Regions from separate parts of the Leifsonia soli genome, predicted to be linked through region 2. Evidence: predicted binding sites of a transcription regulator. Region 2 holds the regulator's gene; the other holds the start of a gene.
What was found. Region 2 encodes HrcA, which represses chaperone genes, less so after heat shock. Its sites were predicted from a motif close to TTNGCACTCGNNNNNNNCGAGTGCNAA; they were not measured.

Region 1: a site for HrcA is predicted at 3,808-3,834, ahead of groL (chaperonin GroEL). Genes of this name have one in related genera too.

The regions. Positions count from the first base shown of each region.
Region 1 covers NZ_JACCBJ010000001.1:1,824,803-1,832,052, reverse strand. The annotation lists gene BJ963_RS08860 (dihydrolipoamide acetyltransferase family protein) at 1-91, shown strand, start outside; gene BJ963_RS19375 (hypothetical protein) at 107-229, shown strand; gene BJ963_RS08855 (DMT family transporter) at 262-1,212, shown strand; gene BJ963_RS08850 (nitroreductase family protein) at 1,228-1,809, opposite strand; gene msrB (peptide-methionine (R)-S-oxide reductase MsrB) at 1,809-2,246, opposite strand; gene BJ963_RS08840 (DUF3263 domain-containing protein) at 2,428-2,739, shown strand; gene BJ963_RS08835 (LytR C-terminal domain-containing protein) at 2,761-3,309, shown strand; gene BJ963_RS08830 (cold-shock protein) at 3,480-3,683, shown strand; gene groL (chaperonin GroEL) at 3,878-5,497, shown strand; gene BJ963_RS08820 (sensor histidine kinase) at 5,658-7,250, opposite strand, start outside.
Region 2 covers NZ_JACCBJ010000001.1:994,864-1,002,113, forward strand. The annotation lists gene lepA (translation elongation factor 4) at 1-787, shown strand, start outside; gene BJ963_RS04815 (DUF1990 domain-containing protein) at 858-1,505, shown strand; gene hemW (radical SAM family heme chaperone HemW) at 1,505-2,740, shown strand; gene BJ963_RS04825 (DUF4870 domain-containing protein) at 2,767-3,147, opposite strand; gene BJ963_RS04830 (DUF4870 domain-containing protein) at 3,262-3,777, opposite strand; gene hrcA (heat-inducible transcriptional repressor HrcA) at 3,938-4,960, shown strand; gene dnaJ (molecular chaperone DnaJ) at 5,018-6,133, shown strand; gene BJ963_RS04845 (16S rRNA (uracil(1498)-N(3))-methyltransferase) at 6,140-6,868, shown strand; gene BJ963_RS04850 (histidine triad nucleotide-binding protein) at 7,011-7,250, shown strand, end outside.

The DNA.
Region 1 (7,250 bases), 830 kb from region 2:
AGTCGCGGCGGGCTTCCTGCGGGAGATCGCCGACGCGATCGAGTCGCCGCTCGGCGCGCTGGCGGACACGCCCGGCGCTGTCGCCGGCTGAGCGTAGGGTGGCGGCATGAGCGACAAGAAGAACGACGACGACTACGACCTCAGCGAGGAGAAGGAGGTCGCGCCGGAGGAGAACATCGACTGGCTGCCGACGCCGGAGCCGACCGACGGCGAGGCGCCGGCACCCTGAGCCGGGTCGCCGCCGGGCCTAGGGTTGGAGGAGTGACCCCTCGCTCGCTCCCGCTCTGGCTCGCGCTCGTCCTCGCCCTGCTCTGCGGCGCCCTGGTCGCACTGCAGTCGCGCATCAATGGTGAGCTGGGCAGTCGTCTGGGCGACGGCTTCACCGCCGCCGCCATCTCGTTCGGCTCCGGCCTGGTGATCCTCACGGTCGCGCTCGCGATCGTCCCCGCCGGACGGAGGGGCCTCGCGCGCGTCCGCGACGCCCTTCGCGGCCGCGGCCTGCGCTGGTGGTACGTCCTCGGCGGCGCCGCGGGTTCGTTCCTGGTGCTGTCGCAGGGGCTGACCGCCGCCGCGCTCGGCGTCGCGCTGTTCACGGTCGCGGTCGTGGCGGGGCAGACCATCAGCGGCCTCGTCCTCGACCGGATCGGCCTCGGCCCGGGAGGGCGCCGGCCGCTGACCGCCGCGCGTCTCGTCGGCGCGATGCTCGCCCTGGTCGCGGTCACGTGGGCCGTGTCGGCGCAGTTCGGCGGCGGCGCTCCGATGTGGATGATGCTGCTCCCGTTCATCGCCGGCCTCGGCACCGGTTGGCAGCAGGCCGTCAACGGTCAGGTCCGGGTCGTCGCCGAGAGCGCGCTCACCGCGACCTTCATCAACTTCGCCGTCGGCACCTCCGTGCTGGTGGTGCTCATGCTGGGGCACTGGGCGCTCGCCGGGCTGCCCGCGCGCCTGCCGGCGGAGCCGTGGCTCTACGTCGGCGGCGCGATCGGCTGCATCTTCATCGGGGTGACCGCGTTCCTGGTGCGGATCACCGGCGTCCTGCTGCTCGGCCTCGCCACCGTCGCCGGTCAGCTGGCCTCCGCACTGCTGCTCGACCTCCTGCTGCCCACCGCCGGCCACGTCCTCGCGTTCTCGACCATCGGCGGCACGCTGCTGGCGATCGTCGCGGTCGCCGTCGCCAGCATCCGCTGGGGCTGGCGCCGGCAAACCGCCTGACAAGAGGCCCGGCGGTCAGTCCAGCGTCGTCAGGAACCGCTCCGGGTCGATCGACCGGCGGTGCCCCTCCCGGCTGTCCGCGGTGATGCCGCCGACGTACAGCCAGCCGAGCAGCCGCTCGTTCTTCTTCAGCCCGTGCATCCGGTGCACGGCCTTCGATCGGGTGTGGTGGCCGGTCCGCCACATCACGCCCCAGCCCGCGTCGTGGAGGAGCAGGCTCAGGATGTGCGCGACGCCCGAGGCCACCGCGTCCTGCTCCCAGCCGGGAACCTTGTCGCTCTTCGTGCGCACCGAGACGATCGCGATCAGCAGGGAGGAGCGCAGCGGCTTGGATGCGAGCTTCTCCGCATCCGACCCGGTCGCCTTCGCATCCCGCACGAACGCCTGGCCGAGCCGCAGGCGGGCGTCGCCGCGCAGCTCGATGAGCCGCCACGGGTGCAGCGCGCTGTGATCGGCGACCCGGCCGGCTGCGGCCACCAGGGGCAGCAGCTCCTCGTGCGTCGGCGCATCCGGCGTCACACGCGAGTACGACCGGCGTGCGGCGACGCGCTCGGCGAGGCCGCCGGCGGGGCCGGCGACCGTCGGGGCCTCCGTCATCAGGACTCCGGCGTGAAGTTCAGCGAGAGGGAGTTCATGCAGTAGCGGTCGCCGGTGGGGGTGCCGAAGCCGTCCGGGAAGACGTGTCCAAGGTGCGAGCCGCAGGAGGCGCAGCGCACCTCGGTGCGCACCATGCCGAGGCTGGTGTCCTCGATGAGCTGGACGGCCTCCGGCCGGACGGACTCGTAGAAGCTCGGCCAGCCGCATCCCGAGTCGAACTTGGTTCCCGACTTGAACAGCTCGGCACCGCACGCGGCACAGGTGTACAGGCCCGCGCGGCTCTCGTCGAGCAGCTCGCCGGTCCACGGGCGTTCGGTCCCGGCCTCGCGGAGCACCGCGTACTGCTCGGGACTGAGTTCCTCACGCCACTCGTTCTCGCTCTTGGAGACCGTGTATCCGTCGGTGTGCCCGTTCGTGGCCGTCTCGTTCTGTGCCATGCCTGTCCCTTTCGTCGTCACCAGACTAAACGGCGTCGCCCCGGCGGCTGTTCCCGTTTCGTCCCGCGACGTGCCGGGCGGAAACAAGGAACACACAGGGCCGGCGTCCTAGGATGATGCGCGAGCGCGGGGCGCGACCGGCACGACCGGCACCGCCCGGCGTCCGTGACGAGGGAAGGCGGTGCGCGTGACCCGGTCTGCCGACGGACGGCCTGCCACCGACCGCACGCCCTCGGACACGGATCAGCTGAGCGATCGGGATGCCGCGATCCTCGCGTTCGAACGCCAGTGGTGGCGTCATGCCGGAGCCAAGGAGCAGGCCATCCGCGAGGAGTTCGGTCTCTCGGCGGCTCGGTACTATCAGTTGCTCGGTGCGCTGATCGACCGTCCGGCCGCCCTCCGCCACGACCCCATGCTCGTCAAGAGGCTGCTGCGGCTGCGCGAGGCGAGGCTGGCCGCCCGACACGCACGGACCCTCCCGTCCGGCGACTGACCCCGAGGACCGCATCCCCCGATGGCTGAGAAGTATCCCCGCGACAGGTTCGACGAGATCCCCGACGACCTGAAGCGCGTCGGCGCCCACCGGGCACCGCGCCCGCGGGGTCGCGGCTGGATCGCGGTCGGATGGGCGGCGCTCGCCACGATCGTGCTGGTCGGCGCCGGCATCTTCGGGCTCTCGGTCATCAACGGCAACCTCTCTTTCCACGGATCGCCGGCCTCGACGTCCCGGTCGCAGACGCCGACGCCCACGCCGACGCCGACGATCGTCCCGACCGTCAACCCGTCGCTGCAGGTCAACGTGCTCAACGGCACGGCCACGGAAGGTCTGGCGCAGACCGTCGGCGACAAGCTGAAGGCCGCGGGCTGGAAGGTCGCCGCCCTGGCGAACGCCGACCGCAACGACCTGGCATCCACGATCGTCTACTACGGCAACCCGGCCAACCAGGCCGCCGCTCTGGGCGTGGTGCAGTCGCTGCCGGGAGCGACCATCCAGCAGAGCAACGCGTTCGACGACACCGGCGCGGACATCACGGTCGTGATCGGCGCGAACTACCGGGGCTGATCCGCGCTCCGACCAGCCCCGGATCCCTTTGTTTCGCGCGTGTTTAACTTTCGCTTCATTTCGTAGTCGATTCACGAAATCTCTGGCGTCGCCGCCTATTGAAAGCATTAGGATCGGGAGTCAACGTGCGGCGACGGATCGCGCGAGCGACACAGCAATGGGAGTAATGCATGGCGAACGGGACCGTGAAGTGGTTCAACGCTGAGAAGGGCTACGGCTTCATCACCGTCGATGGAGGGGGACAGGACGTTTTCGTTCATTACTCCGCGATTGACATGAACGGATACAAGGTCCTCGAAGAGGGCCAGCAGGTCGTCTTCGAGGTCGGCACCGGGCAGAAGGGCCCGCAGGCCGAGTCGGTGCGACTGGCCTGAGCACAGCGAACCAACGAATCTGCGGAGCGCCGTCCCCATCGGGGGCGGCGCTTCGCCGTTGCTCCCGGTGTTCGCCGGTCGCGGAGTGACCTTGCACTCGACAGCGGCGAGTGCCAGAATCGCTTTAGCACTCCATCTGATCGAGTGCTAATAGACGGAATCTTTCGCACACGTCCGGGAGGGACGAGAAACACATGGCAAAGATCATTGCTTTCAACGAGGACGCCCGCCGCGGCCTCGAGCGCGGCCTCAACACCCTGGCCGACACGGTCAAGGTGACCCTGGGCCCGCGCGGTCGTAACGTCGTCCTCGAGAAGAAGTGGGGCGCACCGACGATCACCAACGACGGCGTCTCCATCGCAAAGGAGATCGAGCTCGACGATCCGTACGAGAAGATCGGCGCGGAGCTCGTCAAGGAGGTCGCCAAGAAGACCGACGACGTCGCCGGTGACGGCACCACCACCGCGACCGTCCTCGCTCAGGCCCTGGTCAAGGAGGGCCTGCGGAACGTCGCGGCCGGCGCCGACCCGATCACCCTGAAGCGCGGCATCGAGAAGGCCGTCGCGGCGGTCACCGAGGAGCTCATCGCCTCCGCCAAGGAGGTCGAGACCAAGGAGGAGATCGCGGCCACCGCGTCCATCTCCGCCGGCGACACCACCATCGGCGAGATCATCGCCGAGGCGATCGACAAGGTCGGCAAGGAGGGCGTCGTCACCGTCGAGGAGTCGAACACCTTCGGCACCGAGCTCGAGCTCACCGAGGGCATGCGCTTCGACAAGGGCTTCCTGTCGCAGTACTTCGTGACCGACCAGGACCGCCAGGAGGCGGTGTTCGAGGACCCGTACATCCTCATCGCCAACCAGAAGATCAGCAACATCAAGGACCTCCTGCCGATCGTCGACAAGGTGATCCAGGCCGGCAAGCCGCTCCTCATCATCGCTGAGGACGTCGACGGCGAGGCCCTCGCGACCCTGATCGTGAACAAGATCCGCGGCATCTTCAAGTCCGTCGCCGTCAAGGCTCCGGGCTTCGGCGACCGCCGCAAGGCCATGCTGCAGGACATCGCGATCCTGACCGGCGGCCAGGTCATCTCCGAGGAGGTCGGTCTCAAGCTCGAGAACGTCACCCTCGACCTGCTCGGCCAGGCTCGCAAGGTCGTCATCACCAAGGACGAGACCACGATCGTCGAGGGCTCCGGCGACCCGGAGGCCATCGCCGGCCGCGTGCAGCAGATCCGCAACGAGATCGAGTCGACCGACTCGGACTACGACCGCGAGAAGCTGCAGGAGCGCCTCGCCAAGCTCGCGGGCGGCGTCGCCGTCATCAAGGCGGGCGCGGCCACCGAGGTCGAGCTCAAGGAGCGCAAGCACCGCATCGAGGACGCCGTCCGCAACGCGAAGGCCGCCGTCGAGGAGGGCATCGTCGCCGGTGGTGGCGTGGCCCTCATCCAGGCCGGCAAGACCGCCTTCGAGAAGCTGCAGCTCACTGGTGACGAGGCGACCGGCGCCAACATCGTCAAGGTCGCCATCGAGGCTCCGCTGAAGCAGATCGCGATCAACGCGGGCCTCGAGGCCGGCGTCGTCGTCGAGAAGGTCCGCAACCTCCCGGTCGGCCACGGCCTCAACGCCGCGACCGGCGAGTACGTCGACATGCTGGCCTCCGGCATCAACGACCCGGTGAAGGTCACCCGCTCGGCGCTGCAGAACGCCGCGTCGATCGCGGGCCTGTTCCTCACCACCGAGGCCGTCGTCGCCGACAAGCCCGAGAAGAACCCGGCTCCGGTCGGCGACCCGGGCGCAGGCATGGACTTCTAAGTCCCGCATCACGCAGAGAGGGCGCTTCCCCGTTCGGGGAGGCGCCCTCTTCGCGTGCGTCCCTTCGCGACATCGCGGAGGGCCATCGAGTCGTGACTCGATGCCGGAATCCGGGTCGAGCGGCGACAGGATGTCGCACCTCGGCGGGCGGGGCGGGCCGTTAGGGCGCGACGGGCTTGGGGGAGGCGGGGGAGCCGGCGAGCGGCAGCGAGACGCGGAAGGTCGCGCCGCCTCCCTCGGTGTCGACGACGTCGACCGTCCCATTGTGCGCGGCCACGATGGACGAGACGATCGCGAGCCCCAGTCCGCTGCCCCCGGTCTCGCGGGCGCGCGACGTGTCGGCGCGCCAGAAGCGCTGGAAGATCTTCTCGCGGATCTGCGGAGGGATGCCCTCGCCGTGGTCGCGGACCTCGATGATGCCGCGCTCGGTGCGGTGGTCGATCTGCACCGCGATCTCGATCGGGCTGCCCTCCGGCGTGTAGCGCAGCGCGTTGCCCATCAGGTTGGTGATGACCTGGCGGAGCTTGTTCTCCTCCGCCATGACGATCGCGGGCTCCGAGGGGGCCGGCTGCGTCAGCACCACCTTCTCGCCGGTCGAGATCGGCAGCGGTCCTGTCGTCGCACGGCGGGTGCGGCCGCGGCGCAGGCGCGCCAGCGCCGAGCCTGCGAACGCGATCGGTCCGGTGGCGTTGCTCGGCCGCGCGTCCGTGTCGGGGATCGTCATCGGGACGGTGTCCAGCCCGGGCTCCGTGCTGTCGTCGTCCTCCGGTGCACGCGGCTCCGGTGGCACGACGGTCACCACACGGCCCGGGGAGCCGGCCATCGCGTCCATCGCCGCGTCCTGCGCGATCTTCACGAGGTCGACGCGGTGCAGGTCGAGCGGCTTGGTTTCATCGAGCCGGGCGAGCTCGAGGAGGTCCTCCACGAGGATGCCCATGCGGATCGCCTCCTTCTCGATGCGATCCATCGCCTGAGCCACGTCTTCGGGAGTCTGCAGCGCGCCCATCCGGTACAGCTCGGCGTAGCCGCGCACCGAGACCAGCGGAGTGCGCAGCTCGTGCGAGGCGTCGCCCACGAAGCGGCGCATCTGGTCGATCGTGCGCGCGCGGTCGCTGAAGGCCCGGTCGATGCGGTTCAGCATGGTGTTGAGCGAGCGGTTGAGCCGCCCCACCTCCGTGTTCGGGGTGGCGCCGCCGAGCCGCTGGCTGAAGTCTCCGTCGGCGATGGCCGCGGCCGTCTGCTCCACTTCGCGGAGCGGCGAGAACGTCGTGGTGACGAGCATCCGGGTCAGCCCGGCGCCCACCACGATCACGATCACGCCGAAGCCGAGGAAGATCGCCAGGAAGCTCGCCATCACGGTGTCGATCTGCGATGTCGTCGTCGCCACGATCGCGGTGGCGAGCTCACCGCTGCCCGCGAACGTCTGCGTCGTCGCGAGGGCACGGTACGTGGTGCGGCCGTCGTTGCTCAGCAGCGTGAATCCGCCGTTCATGCCCTTCGCCTCGGGGAGGGTCAGGGTCGTGGGGATCGCCGGACGGTGCGCGTACGGGATGTTCGACCAGTTGCGCTTCACCAGCTTGCCGCTGGAGTCGTACAGCGCGGCGAAGTAGTCTGACGGGCTCGAGTCGGTCGCGATCTGGTCGTCGTCCGACGACGCCGTGCCGAGGTAGGTGTTCAGGTACGACGCACCCGACGCGGCCGAGAGCTGCGCATCCAGCTGGTCGAGAAGCACCGGCTTCAGCATCGACATCGT
Region 2 (7,250 bases):
CTTCCTCGGGCTCCTGCACCTGGAGATCATCACCGAGCGGCTGTCGCGCGAGTTCGGCCTCGACCTCATCACGACCGCGCCGAGCGTGATCTACGAGGTGACGACCGAGGACAAGAAGACGGTCACCGTCACCAACCCGAGCGAGTTCCCCGGCGGCAAGATCGAGAAGGTCGAGGAGCCGGTCGTCAAGGCGGCCATCCTCGCCCCCAAGGACTACGTCGGCGTCATCATGGAGCTCTGCCAGAGCCGCCGCGGCTCGTTGCTCGGCATGGAGTACCTGGGCGAGGACCGCGTCGAGATCCGCTACACCATGCCGCTCGGCGAGATCGTCTTCGACTTCTTCGACCAGCTCAAGTCGAAGACCGCTGGCTACGCCTCCCTCGACTACGAGCCGTTCGGCGAGCAGGAGTCCGACCTCGTCAAGGTCGACATCCTGCTGCAGGGCGAGACGGTGGATGCGTTCAGCGCCATCGTGCACCGCGACAAGGCGTACGCCTACGGCACGATGATGGCGTCCCGCCTGCGCGAGCTGATCCCGCGCCAGCAGTTCGAGGTCCCGATCCAGGCCGCCATCGGCGCGCGCATCATCGCGCGCGAGAACATCCGCGCGATGCGCAAGGACGTGCTGGCCAAGTGCTACGGCGGTGACATCACCCGCAAGCGCAAGCTCCTCGAGAAGCAGAAGGAGGGCAAGAAGCGCATGAAGATGGTCGGCCGCGTCGAGGTCCCCCAGGAGGCCTTCATCGCCGCGCTCTCCGGCGACACGGAGAAGAAGGACAAGAAGTAGGGCGTCCGCGTCCGCCGGCCTCGCGAACACCCGTTTCGCGAACCCGCTCGGCATAGCGGATGATGAATCTATGCGCCGCTCGACGTTCACCGACCAGCCCGTCACGTACGGGGCGGTCGGCGGCACCCAGGCGGCGGATCTGCTGTACTACCCGCCGAAGGGCTACAAGCCGCTGGAGCGCAGCGTCCGGCTCGGTAGCGGGGACGAGCGGTTCGAGACCGCCGCGACCGCTCTCATGGCGTGGGGCGTCCAGAAGGGCAGCGGCATCCAGGTGACGGATGTGCACGAGGGCACCGGCGTCCAGTACGAGGGCGTCGAGTTCGGCCCGGACGGCACCCCGGTCCGCATGCGTGAGAACCGGACGGAGGAGGACGTGTTCTCCGACGACGGGACCCCCTTCGTGCGCAACGGGATGACCGCCGTTCTCAAGATCCCCTTCGGCCCGTTCCGGGTGTCCGCACCGGTCCGCGTCGTCTACGTCGTCGACGAGCCCCACCGGCGCGGGTTCGCCTACGGGACGCTGCACGGGCACCCCGAGAGCGGCGAGGAGATGTTCCTGGTCGAGCAGCGCGACGACGGGACGGTCTGGTTCGTGCTCCGTGCGCTGTCGCGGCCGTCGAACGCCTTCTACCGCGCCGTCTCGCCGGTGCTGGCCATGGTGCAGCGCCGCTACACGGCGAAGTACCTGCGCGCGCTCCACCCCGTGCGGTCCGCCTGATGCCGAGCATCCTCCCCGTCGGCGACCCCGCGCCCGCCGACGGCCTGCTGCCCGCGACCGCGGCCGACGGCGCCAGCGAACGCGACTTCGGCGTGTACGTGCACGTGCCCTTCTGCCGGGTGCGCTGCGGGTACTGCGACTTCAACACCTACACGGCGACCGAGCTGCGCGGCGTCTCGCAGTCGGACTACGCCGGCCACGCCGTTCAGGAGGTCGGCTTCGCCGCCGAGGCCCTGCGGGCGAGTGGCGTGCCGGAGCGCCGGGTGTCGACCGTGTTCTTCGGCGGCGGCACGCCCACGCTGCTCCCGCCCGGCGATCTGGCGGCGATGCTCGGCGCGGTGCGCGGCGCCTGGGGACTCGCCGACGGCGCCGAGGTCACGACGGAGGCGAATCCCGACTCGGTCGACGCGGACGATCTGCAGCGCCTCGCCGACGCCGGATTCACCCGGGTGTCGTTCGGGATGCAGTCCGCCGTGCCGCATGTGCTCGAAACGCTCGAGCGCACGCACGACCCGGCGCGCATCCCGCTGGTGGTCGGCTGGGCGCGCGCGGCGGGCCTGCAGGTGAGCCTCGACCTGATCTACGGGACGCCGGGGGAGTCGCTCGACGACTGGTCCCGCAGCCTCGACACCGCGCTGGACTGCGAGCCGGACCACCTCTCGGCGTACGCCCTGATCGTCGAGCCGGGCACGAAGCTGGCGCGGCAGATCCGGTCGGGCCAGGTGCCGGAGCCCGACGACGACCTCGAAGCGGACATGTACGAGCTGGCCGACCAGCGCCTGTCCGACGCCGGCTATGACTGGTACGAGGTCAGCAACTGGACGACCGACGCCTCCCACCGGTCGCGGCACAACCTCGCGTACTGGCTCGGCCACGACTGGTGGGGTGTCGGACCGGGCGCGCACAGCCACGTCGGCGGCGTCCGCTGGTGGAACGTGAAGCACCCGGCCGCGTACGCGCAGCGCGTGCTCGCAGGGGAGTCGCCTGCCGCAGGGCGGGAGACCCTCGACGCGGAGACCCGGCGGGTCGAGCGGGTGCTGCTGCTCTCGCGCATCCGCGACGGACTGCGCACGGCTGAGCTGGGCGACGCCGGGCGGCACGAGGTCCCCGGCTTGATCGCCGACGGCCTCGTCGACGGAAGAGCCGCCCTCCGCGGGTCGATCGTGCTGACCCTGCGGGGGCGGCTCCTGGCCGACGCCGTGGTGCGCCGGCTGCTGGCGGACGAGGCCGCCTGACGGTTGCGAACCGCCGATGGTCCGCTCTAGCTGACGAACCGGATGGCGAGCGGGTACGTGTAGTACTCGCCCTGGTTGGCCTTCACGGCGGCGATGATGCTGAACACGATGTTGAGCACCCAGGCCGCGATGATCACGAAGATGCCGATGACCACGATCGTCAGGAGGCCGCCGACGACGTAGGCGATGAAGATGGTGATCTGGAAGTTGAGTGCTGTGGCGGTGTGGGCGCGGACGAACGGTCCGCGGTCCTTCAGCACCAGGTAGCCGATGAGCGCGGGGATCCAGTTGAACAGGATCCCGCCGATCTGGACCAGTGTCGCCCACAGCTTCTCGTCGGCGGGGCTCAGCTGCTGCGCGCCGCCTCCGTAAGGCTGCTGGGGTGGCGGCGGGGGTGTCGCGGACATGGCGCGGTTCTCCTCAGGAACGGGGGATGGACGTGGTCGGCCCCCAGCCTAGGGCGCGCGGCGCGGGGCTGAAAAGGGCCTGAACGCGCCGATGCCCCGGCTGGGGGCCGTCCGTCACTTGATGAAGCGGAAGTTCACCGGGTAGCGGTAGGTCCCGCCGCTGTTCACGCGGACGAAACCGAGGATCGAGAACACCAGGTTGATGATGTACAGCGCCCACGGGATGAGCAGCCCGAAGAGCAGGTAGCCGATGCCGTAGGTGAAGCTGCCGATGATGATCCCGATGATCTGCGAGGCGACCCAGGCGATGATCCAGGTGATCTGCCAGTTGAGGGCCTCCTTGGCCTCCTGGTTGGTGAGCCGTCCGCGATCCTTGAACACGAGCCAGATGATCAGGGACGGGAGGATCCAGAGGATGCCGCCGAGGTGGGCGAACGCTGCCCACTGCTTGTCCTGCGCGGCGTCGAGCGGGGCGGCGGGGGCAGCGGCGTACGGCTGCTGCGCTCCGGCGGGCTGAGCGTACGGCTGCTGGGGCGGGATGTTGGAGGAGGGCTGCTGGGGCGGAACGCCGCCGGGCTGCTGCGGGGGCACGCCACCCGCGGGGTCGGTGGGCTGGTTCGGGTCGGTCATTCGGCGGAACCCTTTCGTGATCGGCTGCGACGGTGCGTCGAACCGGTGTGCATACGGTACTGCTGCCGTGTCACAGGCAGCAATCATCCTCGCCGCGTTTCGACGCGGTAGGATTGGCACTCAAGAACAGCGAGTGCTAATCGGTCGACGGGAGGCGGAGATGGTCTCGGAACGCAGCCTCGAAGTGTTGCGCGTCATCGTCCAGGACTACGTGGCGTCGCGCGAGCCGGTCGGCTCGAAGAGCATCGTCGAGCGCCACTCCTTCGGGGTGTCCGCCGCGACCATCCGCAACGACATGGCGCTGCTCGAGGAGGAGGAGCTCATCGCGGCTCCGCACACGTCCTCTGGACGCGTCCCCACCGACAAGGGCTACCGCCTCTTCGTCGACCACCTGGCGGAGATGCGCCCGCTCACGTCGGCGCAGCGCACGGCCATCGAGACGTTCCTCGGCCAGTCGGTCGACCTCGACGACGTGCTCTCCCGCACGGTCCGGCTGCTCTCGCAGCTGACCAACCAGGTCGCCCTCGTGCAGTACCCGTCGGTGGCGCGCTCGCGCATCCGTCACATCGAACTGGTGGCGCTCGCGCCCCACCGCCTGCTCAGCGTGCTCATCACCGACTCCGGCGCCGTCGAGCAGCGCGTGATCGAGCTCCCGGCCGACCTGAGCGACGAGGATGTGGCCGAGATCCGCGGGGCGATCAACGGCGCTGCGGCCGGCCTGACGCTGTCGGAGGCGGCCAGCCGGCTGCGCGACCTGCCGGATGCCCTCACGGAGCGCACGCGCGCTCTCGTCGAGCCCGTCGCCGGCGCCCTGCTCGACCAGATCGCGGCCAACCGGCAGGAGAAGCTGGTGATGGCGGGCGCTGCGAACCTGGTGCGCACCGAGCTCGACTTCCCCGGCACCATCACCCCGGTGCTCGAGGCGATCGAGGAGCAGGTCGTCCTGCTCCGGCTGTTCGACGAGATGGCCACCGATCAGCACGGCGTCGCGGTCAGCATCGGCCGCGAGAACGCCGGTTTCGGGCTGACGGAAGCATCCGTGCTCTCCAGCGGTTACAGTGCGGCGGGATCGGATGTGGCCCGCGTCGGCCTCCTCGGTCCTCTCCGCATGGACTACTCGGGCAACATGGCCGCGGTCCGCGCGGTCGCCCGCTACCTCTCCCGGCTGCTCGGCGACCAGTAGGCCGCCGCCGCATCCGGCGATCACCACACGCGACGAAAGAAGAAGGAACAGCCCCACGTGGCCGACCACTACGAAGTCCTCGGCGTCGAGCGCGACGCCAGCCCCGACGAGATCAAGAAGGCGTACCGCCGGCTGGCGCGCGAGCTCCATCCGGACGTGAACCCCAGCGCCGAGGCGCAGGAGCGCTTCAAGCTCGTGACGCACGCCTACGACGTGCTCAGCGACCCGCAGCAGCGGCAGCAGTACGACCTGGGCGGCTCCGGCGGCTTCGGCGGCGGCGCAGGCGCTGGCGATTTCGCCGGGTTCAGCGACATCTTCGAGACGTTCTTCGGCGGGGGAGGCGGCGCCACGCGCGGTCCGCGTTCGCGCCGGGAGCGCGGACAGGACGCCCTGCTGCGCGTCGAGGTGGACCTCGACGAGGTCATCTTCGGCACGCACCGCGACCTGGAGGTCGACACCGCGGTCGTCTGCGAGACCTGCAACGGCTCGTGCTGCCAGCCGGGCACGCAGCCGGTGACGTGCGACATCTGCCACGGCACGGGCAGCATCCAGCGCTCGGTCCGGTCGCTGCTCGGCAACGTGATGACCTCGAGCCCGTGCGGCACCTGCCGCGGGTACGGCACCGTCATCGCGACCCCCTGCGTCACCTGCCAGGGCCAGGGCCGCGTTCGCGCCCGTCGCACCGTTCCCGTGGACATCCCCGCGGGCGTCGATACCGGCCTCCGTCTGCAGATGCCCGGCAGCGGCGAGGCCGGCCCCGCCGGCGGCCCGAACGGCGACCTCTACCTCGAGATCAAGGTCAAGCACCACGACGTGTTCAGCCGCGACGGCGACGACCTGCTCTGCACGCTGGAGCTGTCGATGACGGATGCGATCCTCGGCACGACGGCGACCGTGAAGGCCCTCGACGGCGACATCCGCCTCGAGCTCAAGCCCGGCACGCAGTCCGCCGACATCGTCACGGTCAAGGACCGCGGGATCACGCACCTGCGCGGCACGGGCCGTGGCGACCTGCGCGTCGGCATCCAGGTCGTGACCCCGACGAAGCTCGACCACAAGGAGAAGGACCTCATCAAGAAGTTCGCGGCCGTCCACAAGGGACCGGAGCCGTCGCTGGCCCGCTTCCAGCAGGGGCTGTTCGCGAAGCTGCGCGACCGGTTCCTGAACCTCTAGCCGGCGATGGCCTCCCTGTACCTGCGCGAGGATCTCGACGATGTCGAGGTCGGCGCCCGGCTGTCGCTCAGCGGTGCCGAGGCGAAGCACGCGGCGACGGTCAACCGCACGCGCCCGGGCGAGTCGGTGCTGATCGGCAACGGGCGGGGGCTCGTGGCCTCGGGCGAAGTGCTGGTGTCGACGAACACCGAGCTGACCATCGACGTCGAGTCGGTGTCACGGGTCGAGCGCGCGACGCCGGGGATCACGCTGGTGCAGGCGCTCGCCAAGGGCGACAGGGACGAGCTCGCGATCCAGGCCGCGACGGAGCTCGGTGTGGATGCGGTGGTGCCGTGGGCCGCATCCCGCTCGGTCTCGCGCTGGGAGGGCCCCAAGGTCGCGAAGGGCCGCGAGCGCTGGGCCGCGATCGTGCGGGAGGCGTCGAAGCAGTCCATCCGCGCCTGGACGCCCGAGGTGGGCGAGCTCGCCACCACGAAGCAGGTGGCCGCGCTGGCCGCGGGCGCACGCGTGCTCGTCCTGGAGCCGGACGCCGAAGCTCCCTTGACGGGGGTCGAACCCGACGGGCGCGACCTCGTCCTCGTCGTCGGTCCCGAGGGCGGGATCGCGCCGCAGGAGCTGGCCGCGTTCCGCGACGCGGGCGCCGAGCTCGTCCGCCTCGGCTCCACGGTGCTCCGCACCTCCACCGCGGGCCCCGCCGCCCTCGCGGTGCTCAACGCATCCCTCCGCCGCTGGTGACCCCCACCGTCGAGTCCGCAAACTTTGCACGCTCAGACCGCTCTTCGCGTGCAAAGATCGCGGACTCGACGGTGGGCGGAGAGTCGACGGGGGGGTGGAGAGAGCTCGGTGGGGCGTCGGAGGGGGCGAATAGGATAGGGGTATGGCAGAGACGGAGCGTTCGATCTTCTCCCGCATCATCGCGGGCGAGATCCCGGCCGACGTGGTGTACGACTCGGAGCGCCTGATCGCGTTCCGCGACATCGCGCCGAAAGCCCCCGTGCACCTCCTCGTCGTGCCCAAAACGGAGCAGTACCGCGATGTCGTCGAGCTCGCGGCCGGCGACCCCGAGCTGCTGGCCGAACTGGTCGCGACGGCGAAGCGCCTCGCCGACGAGCACGGA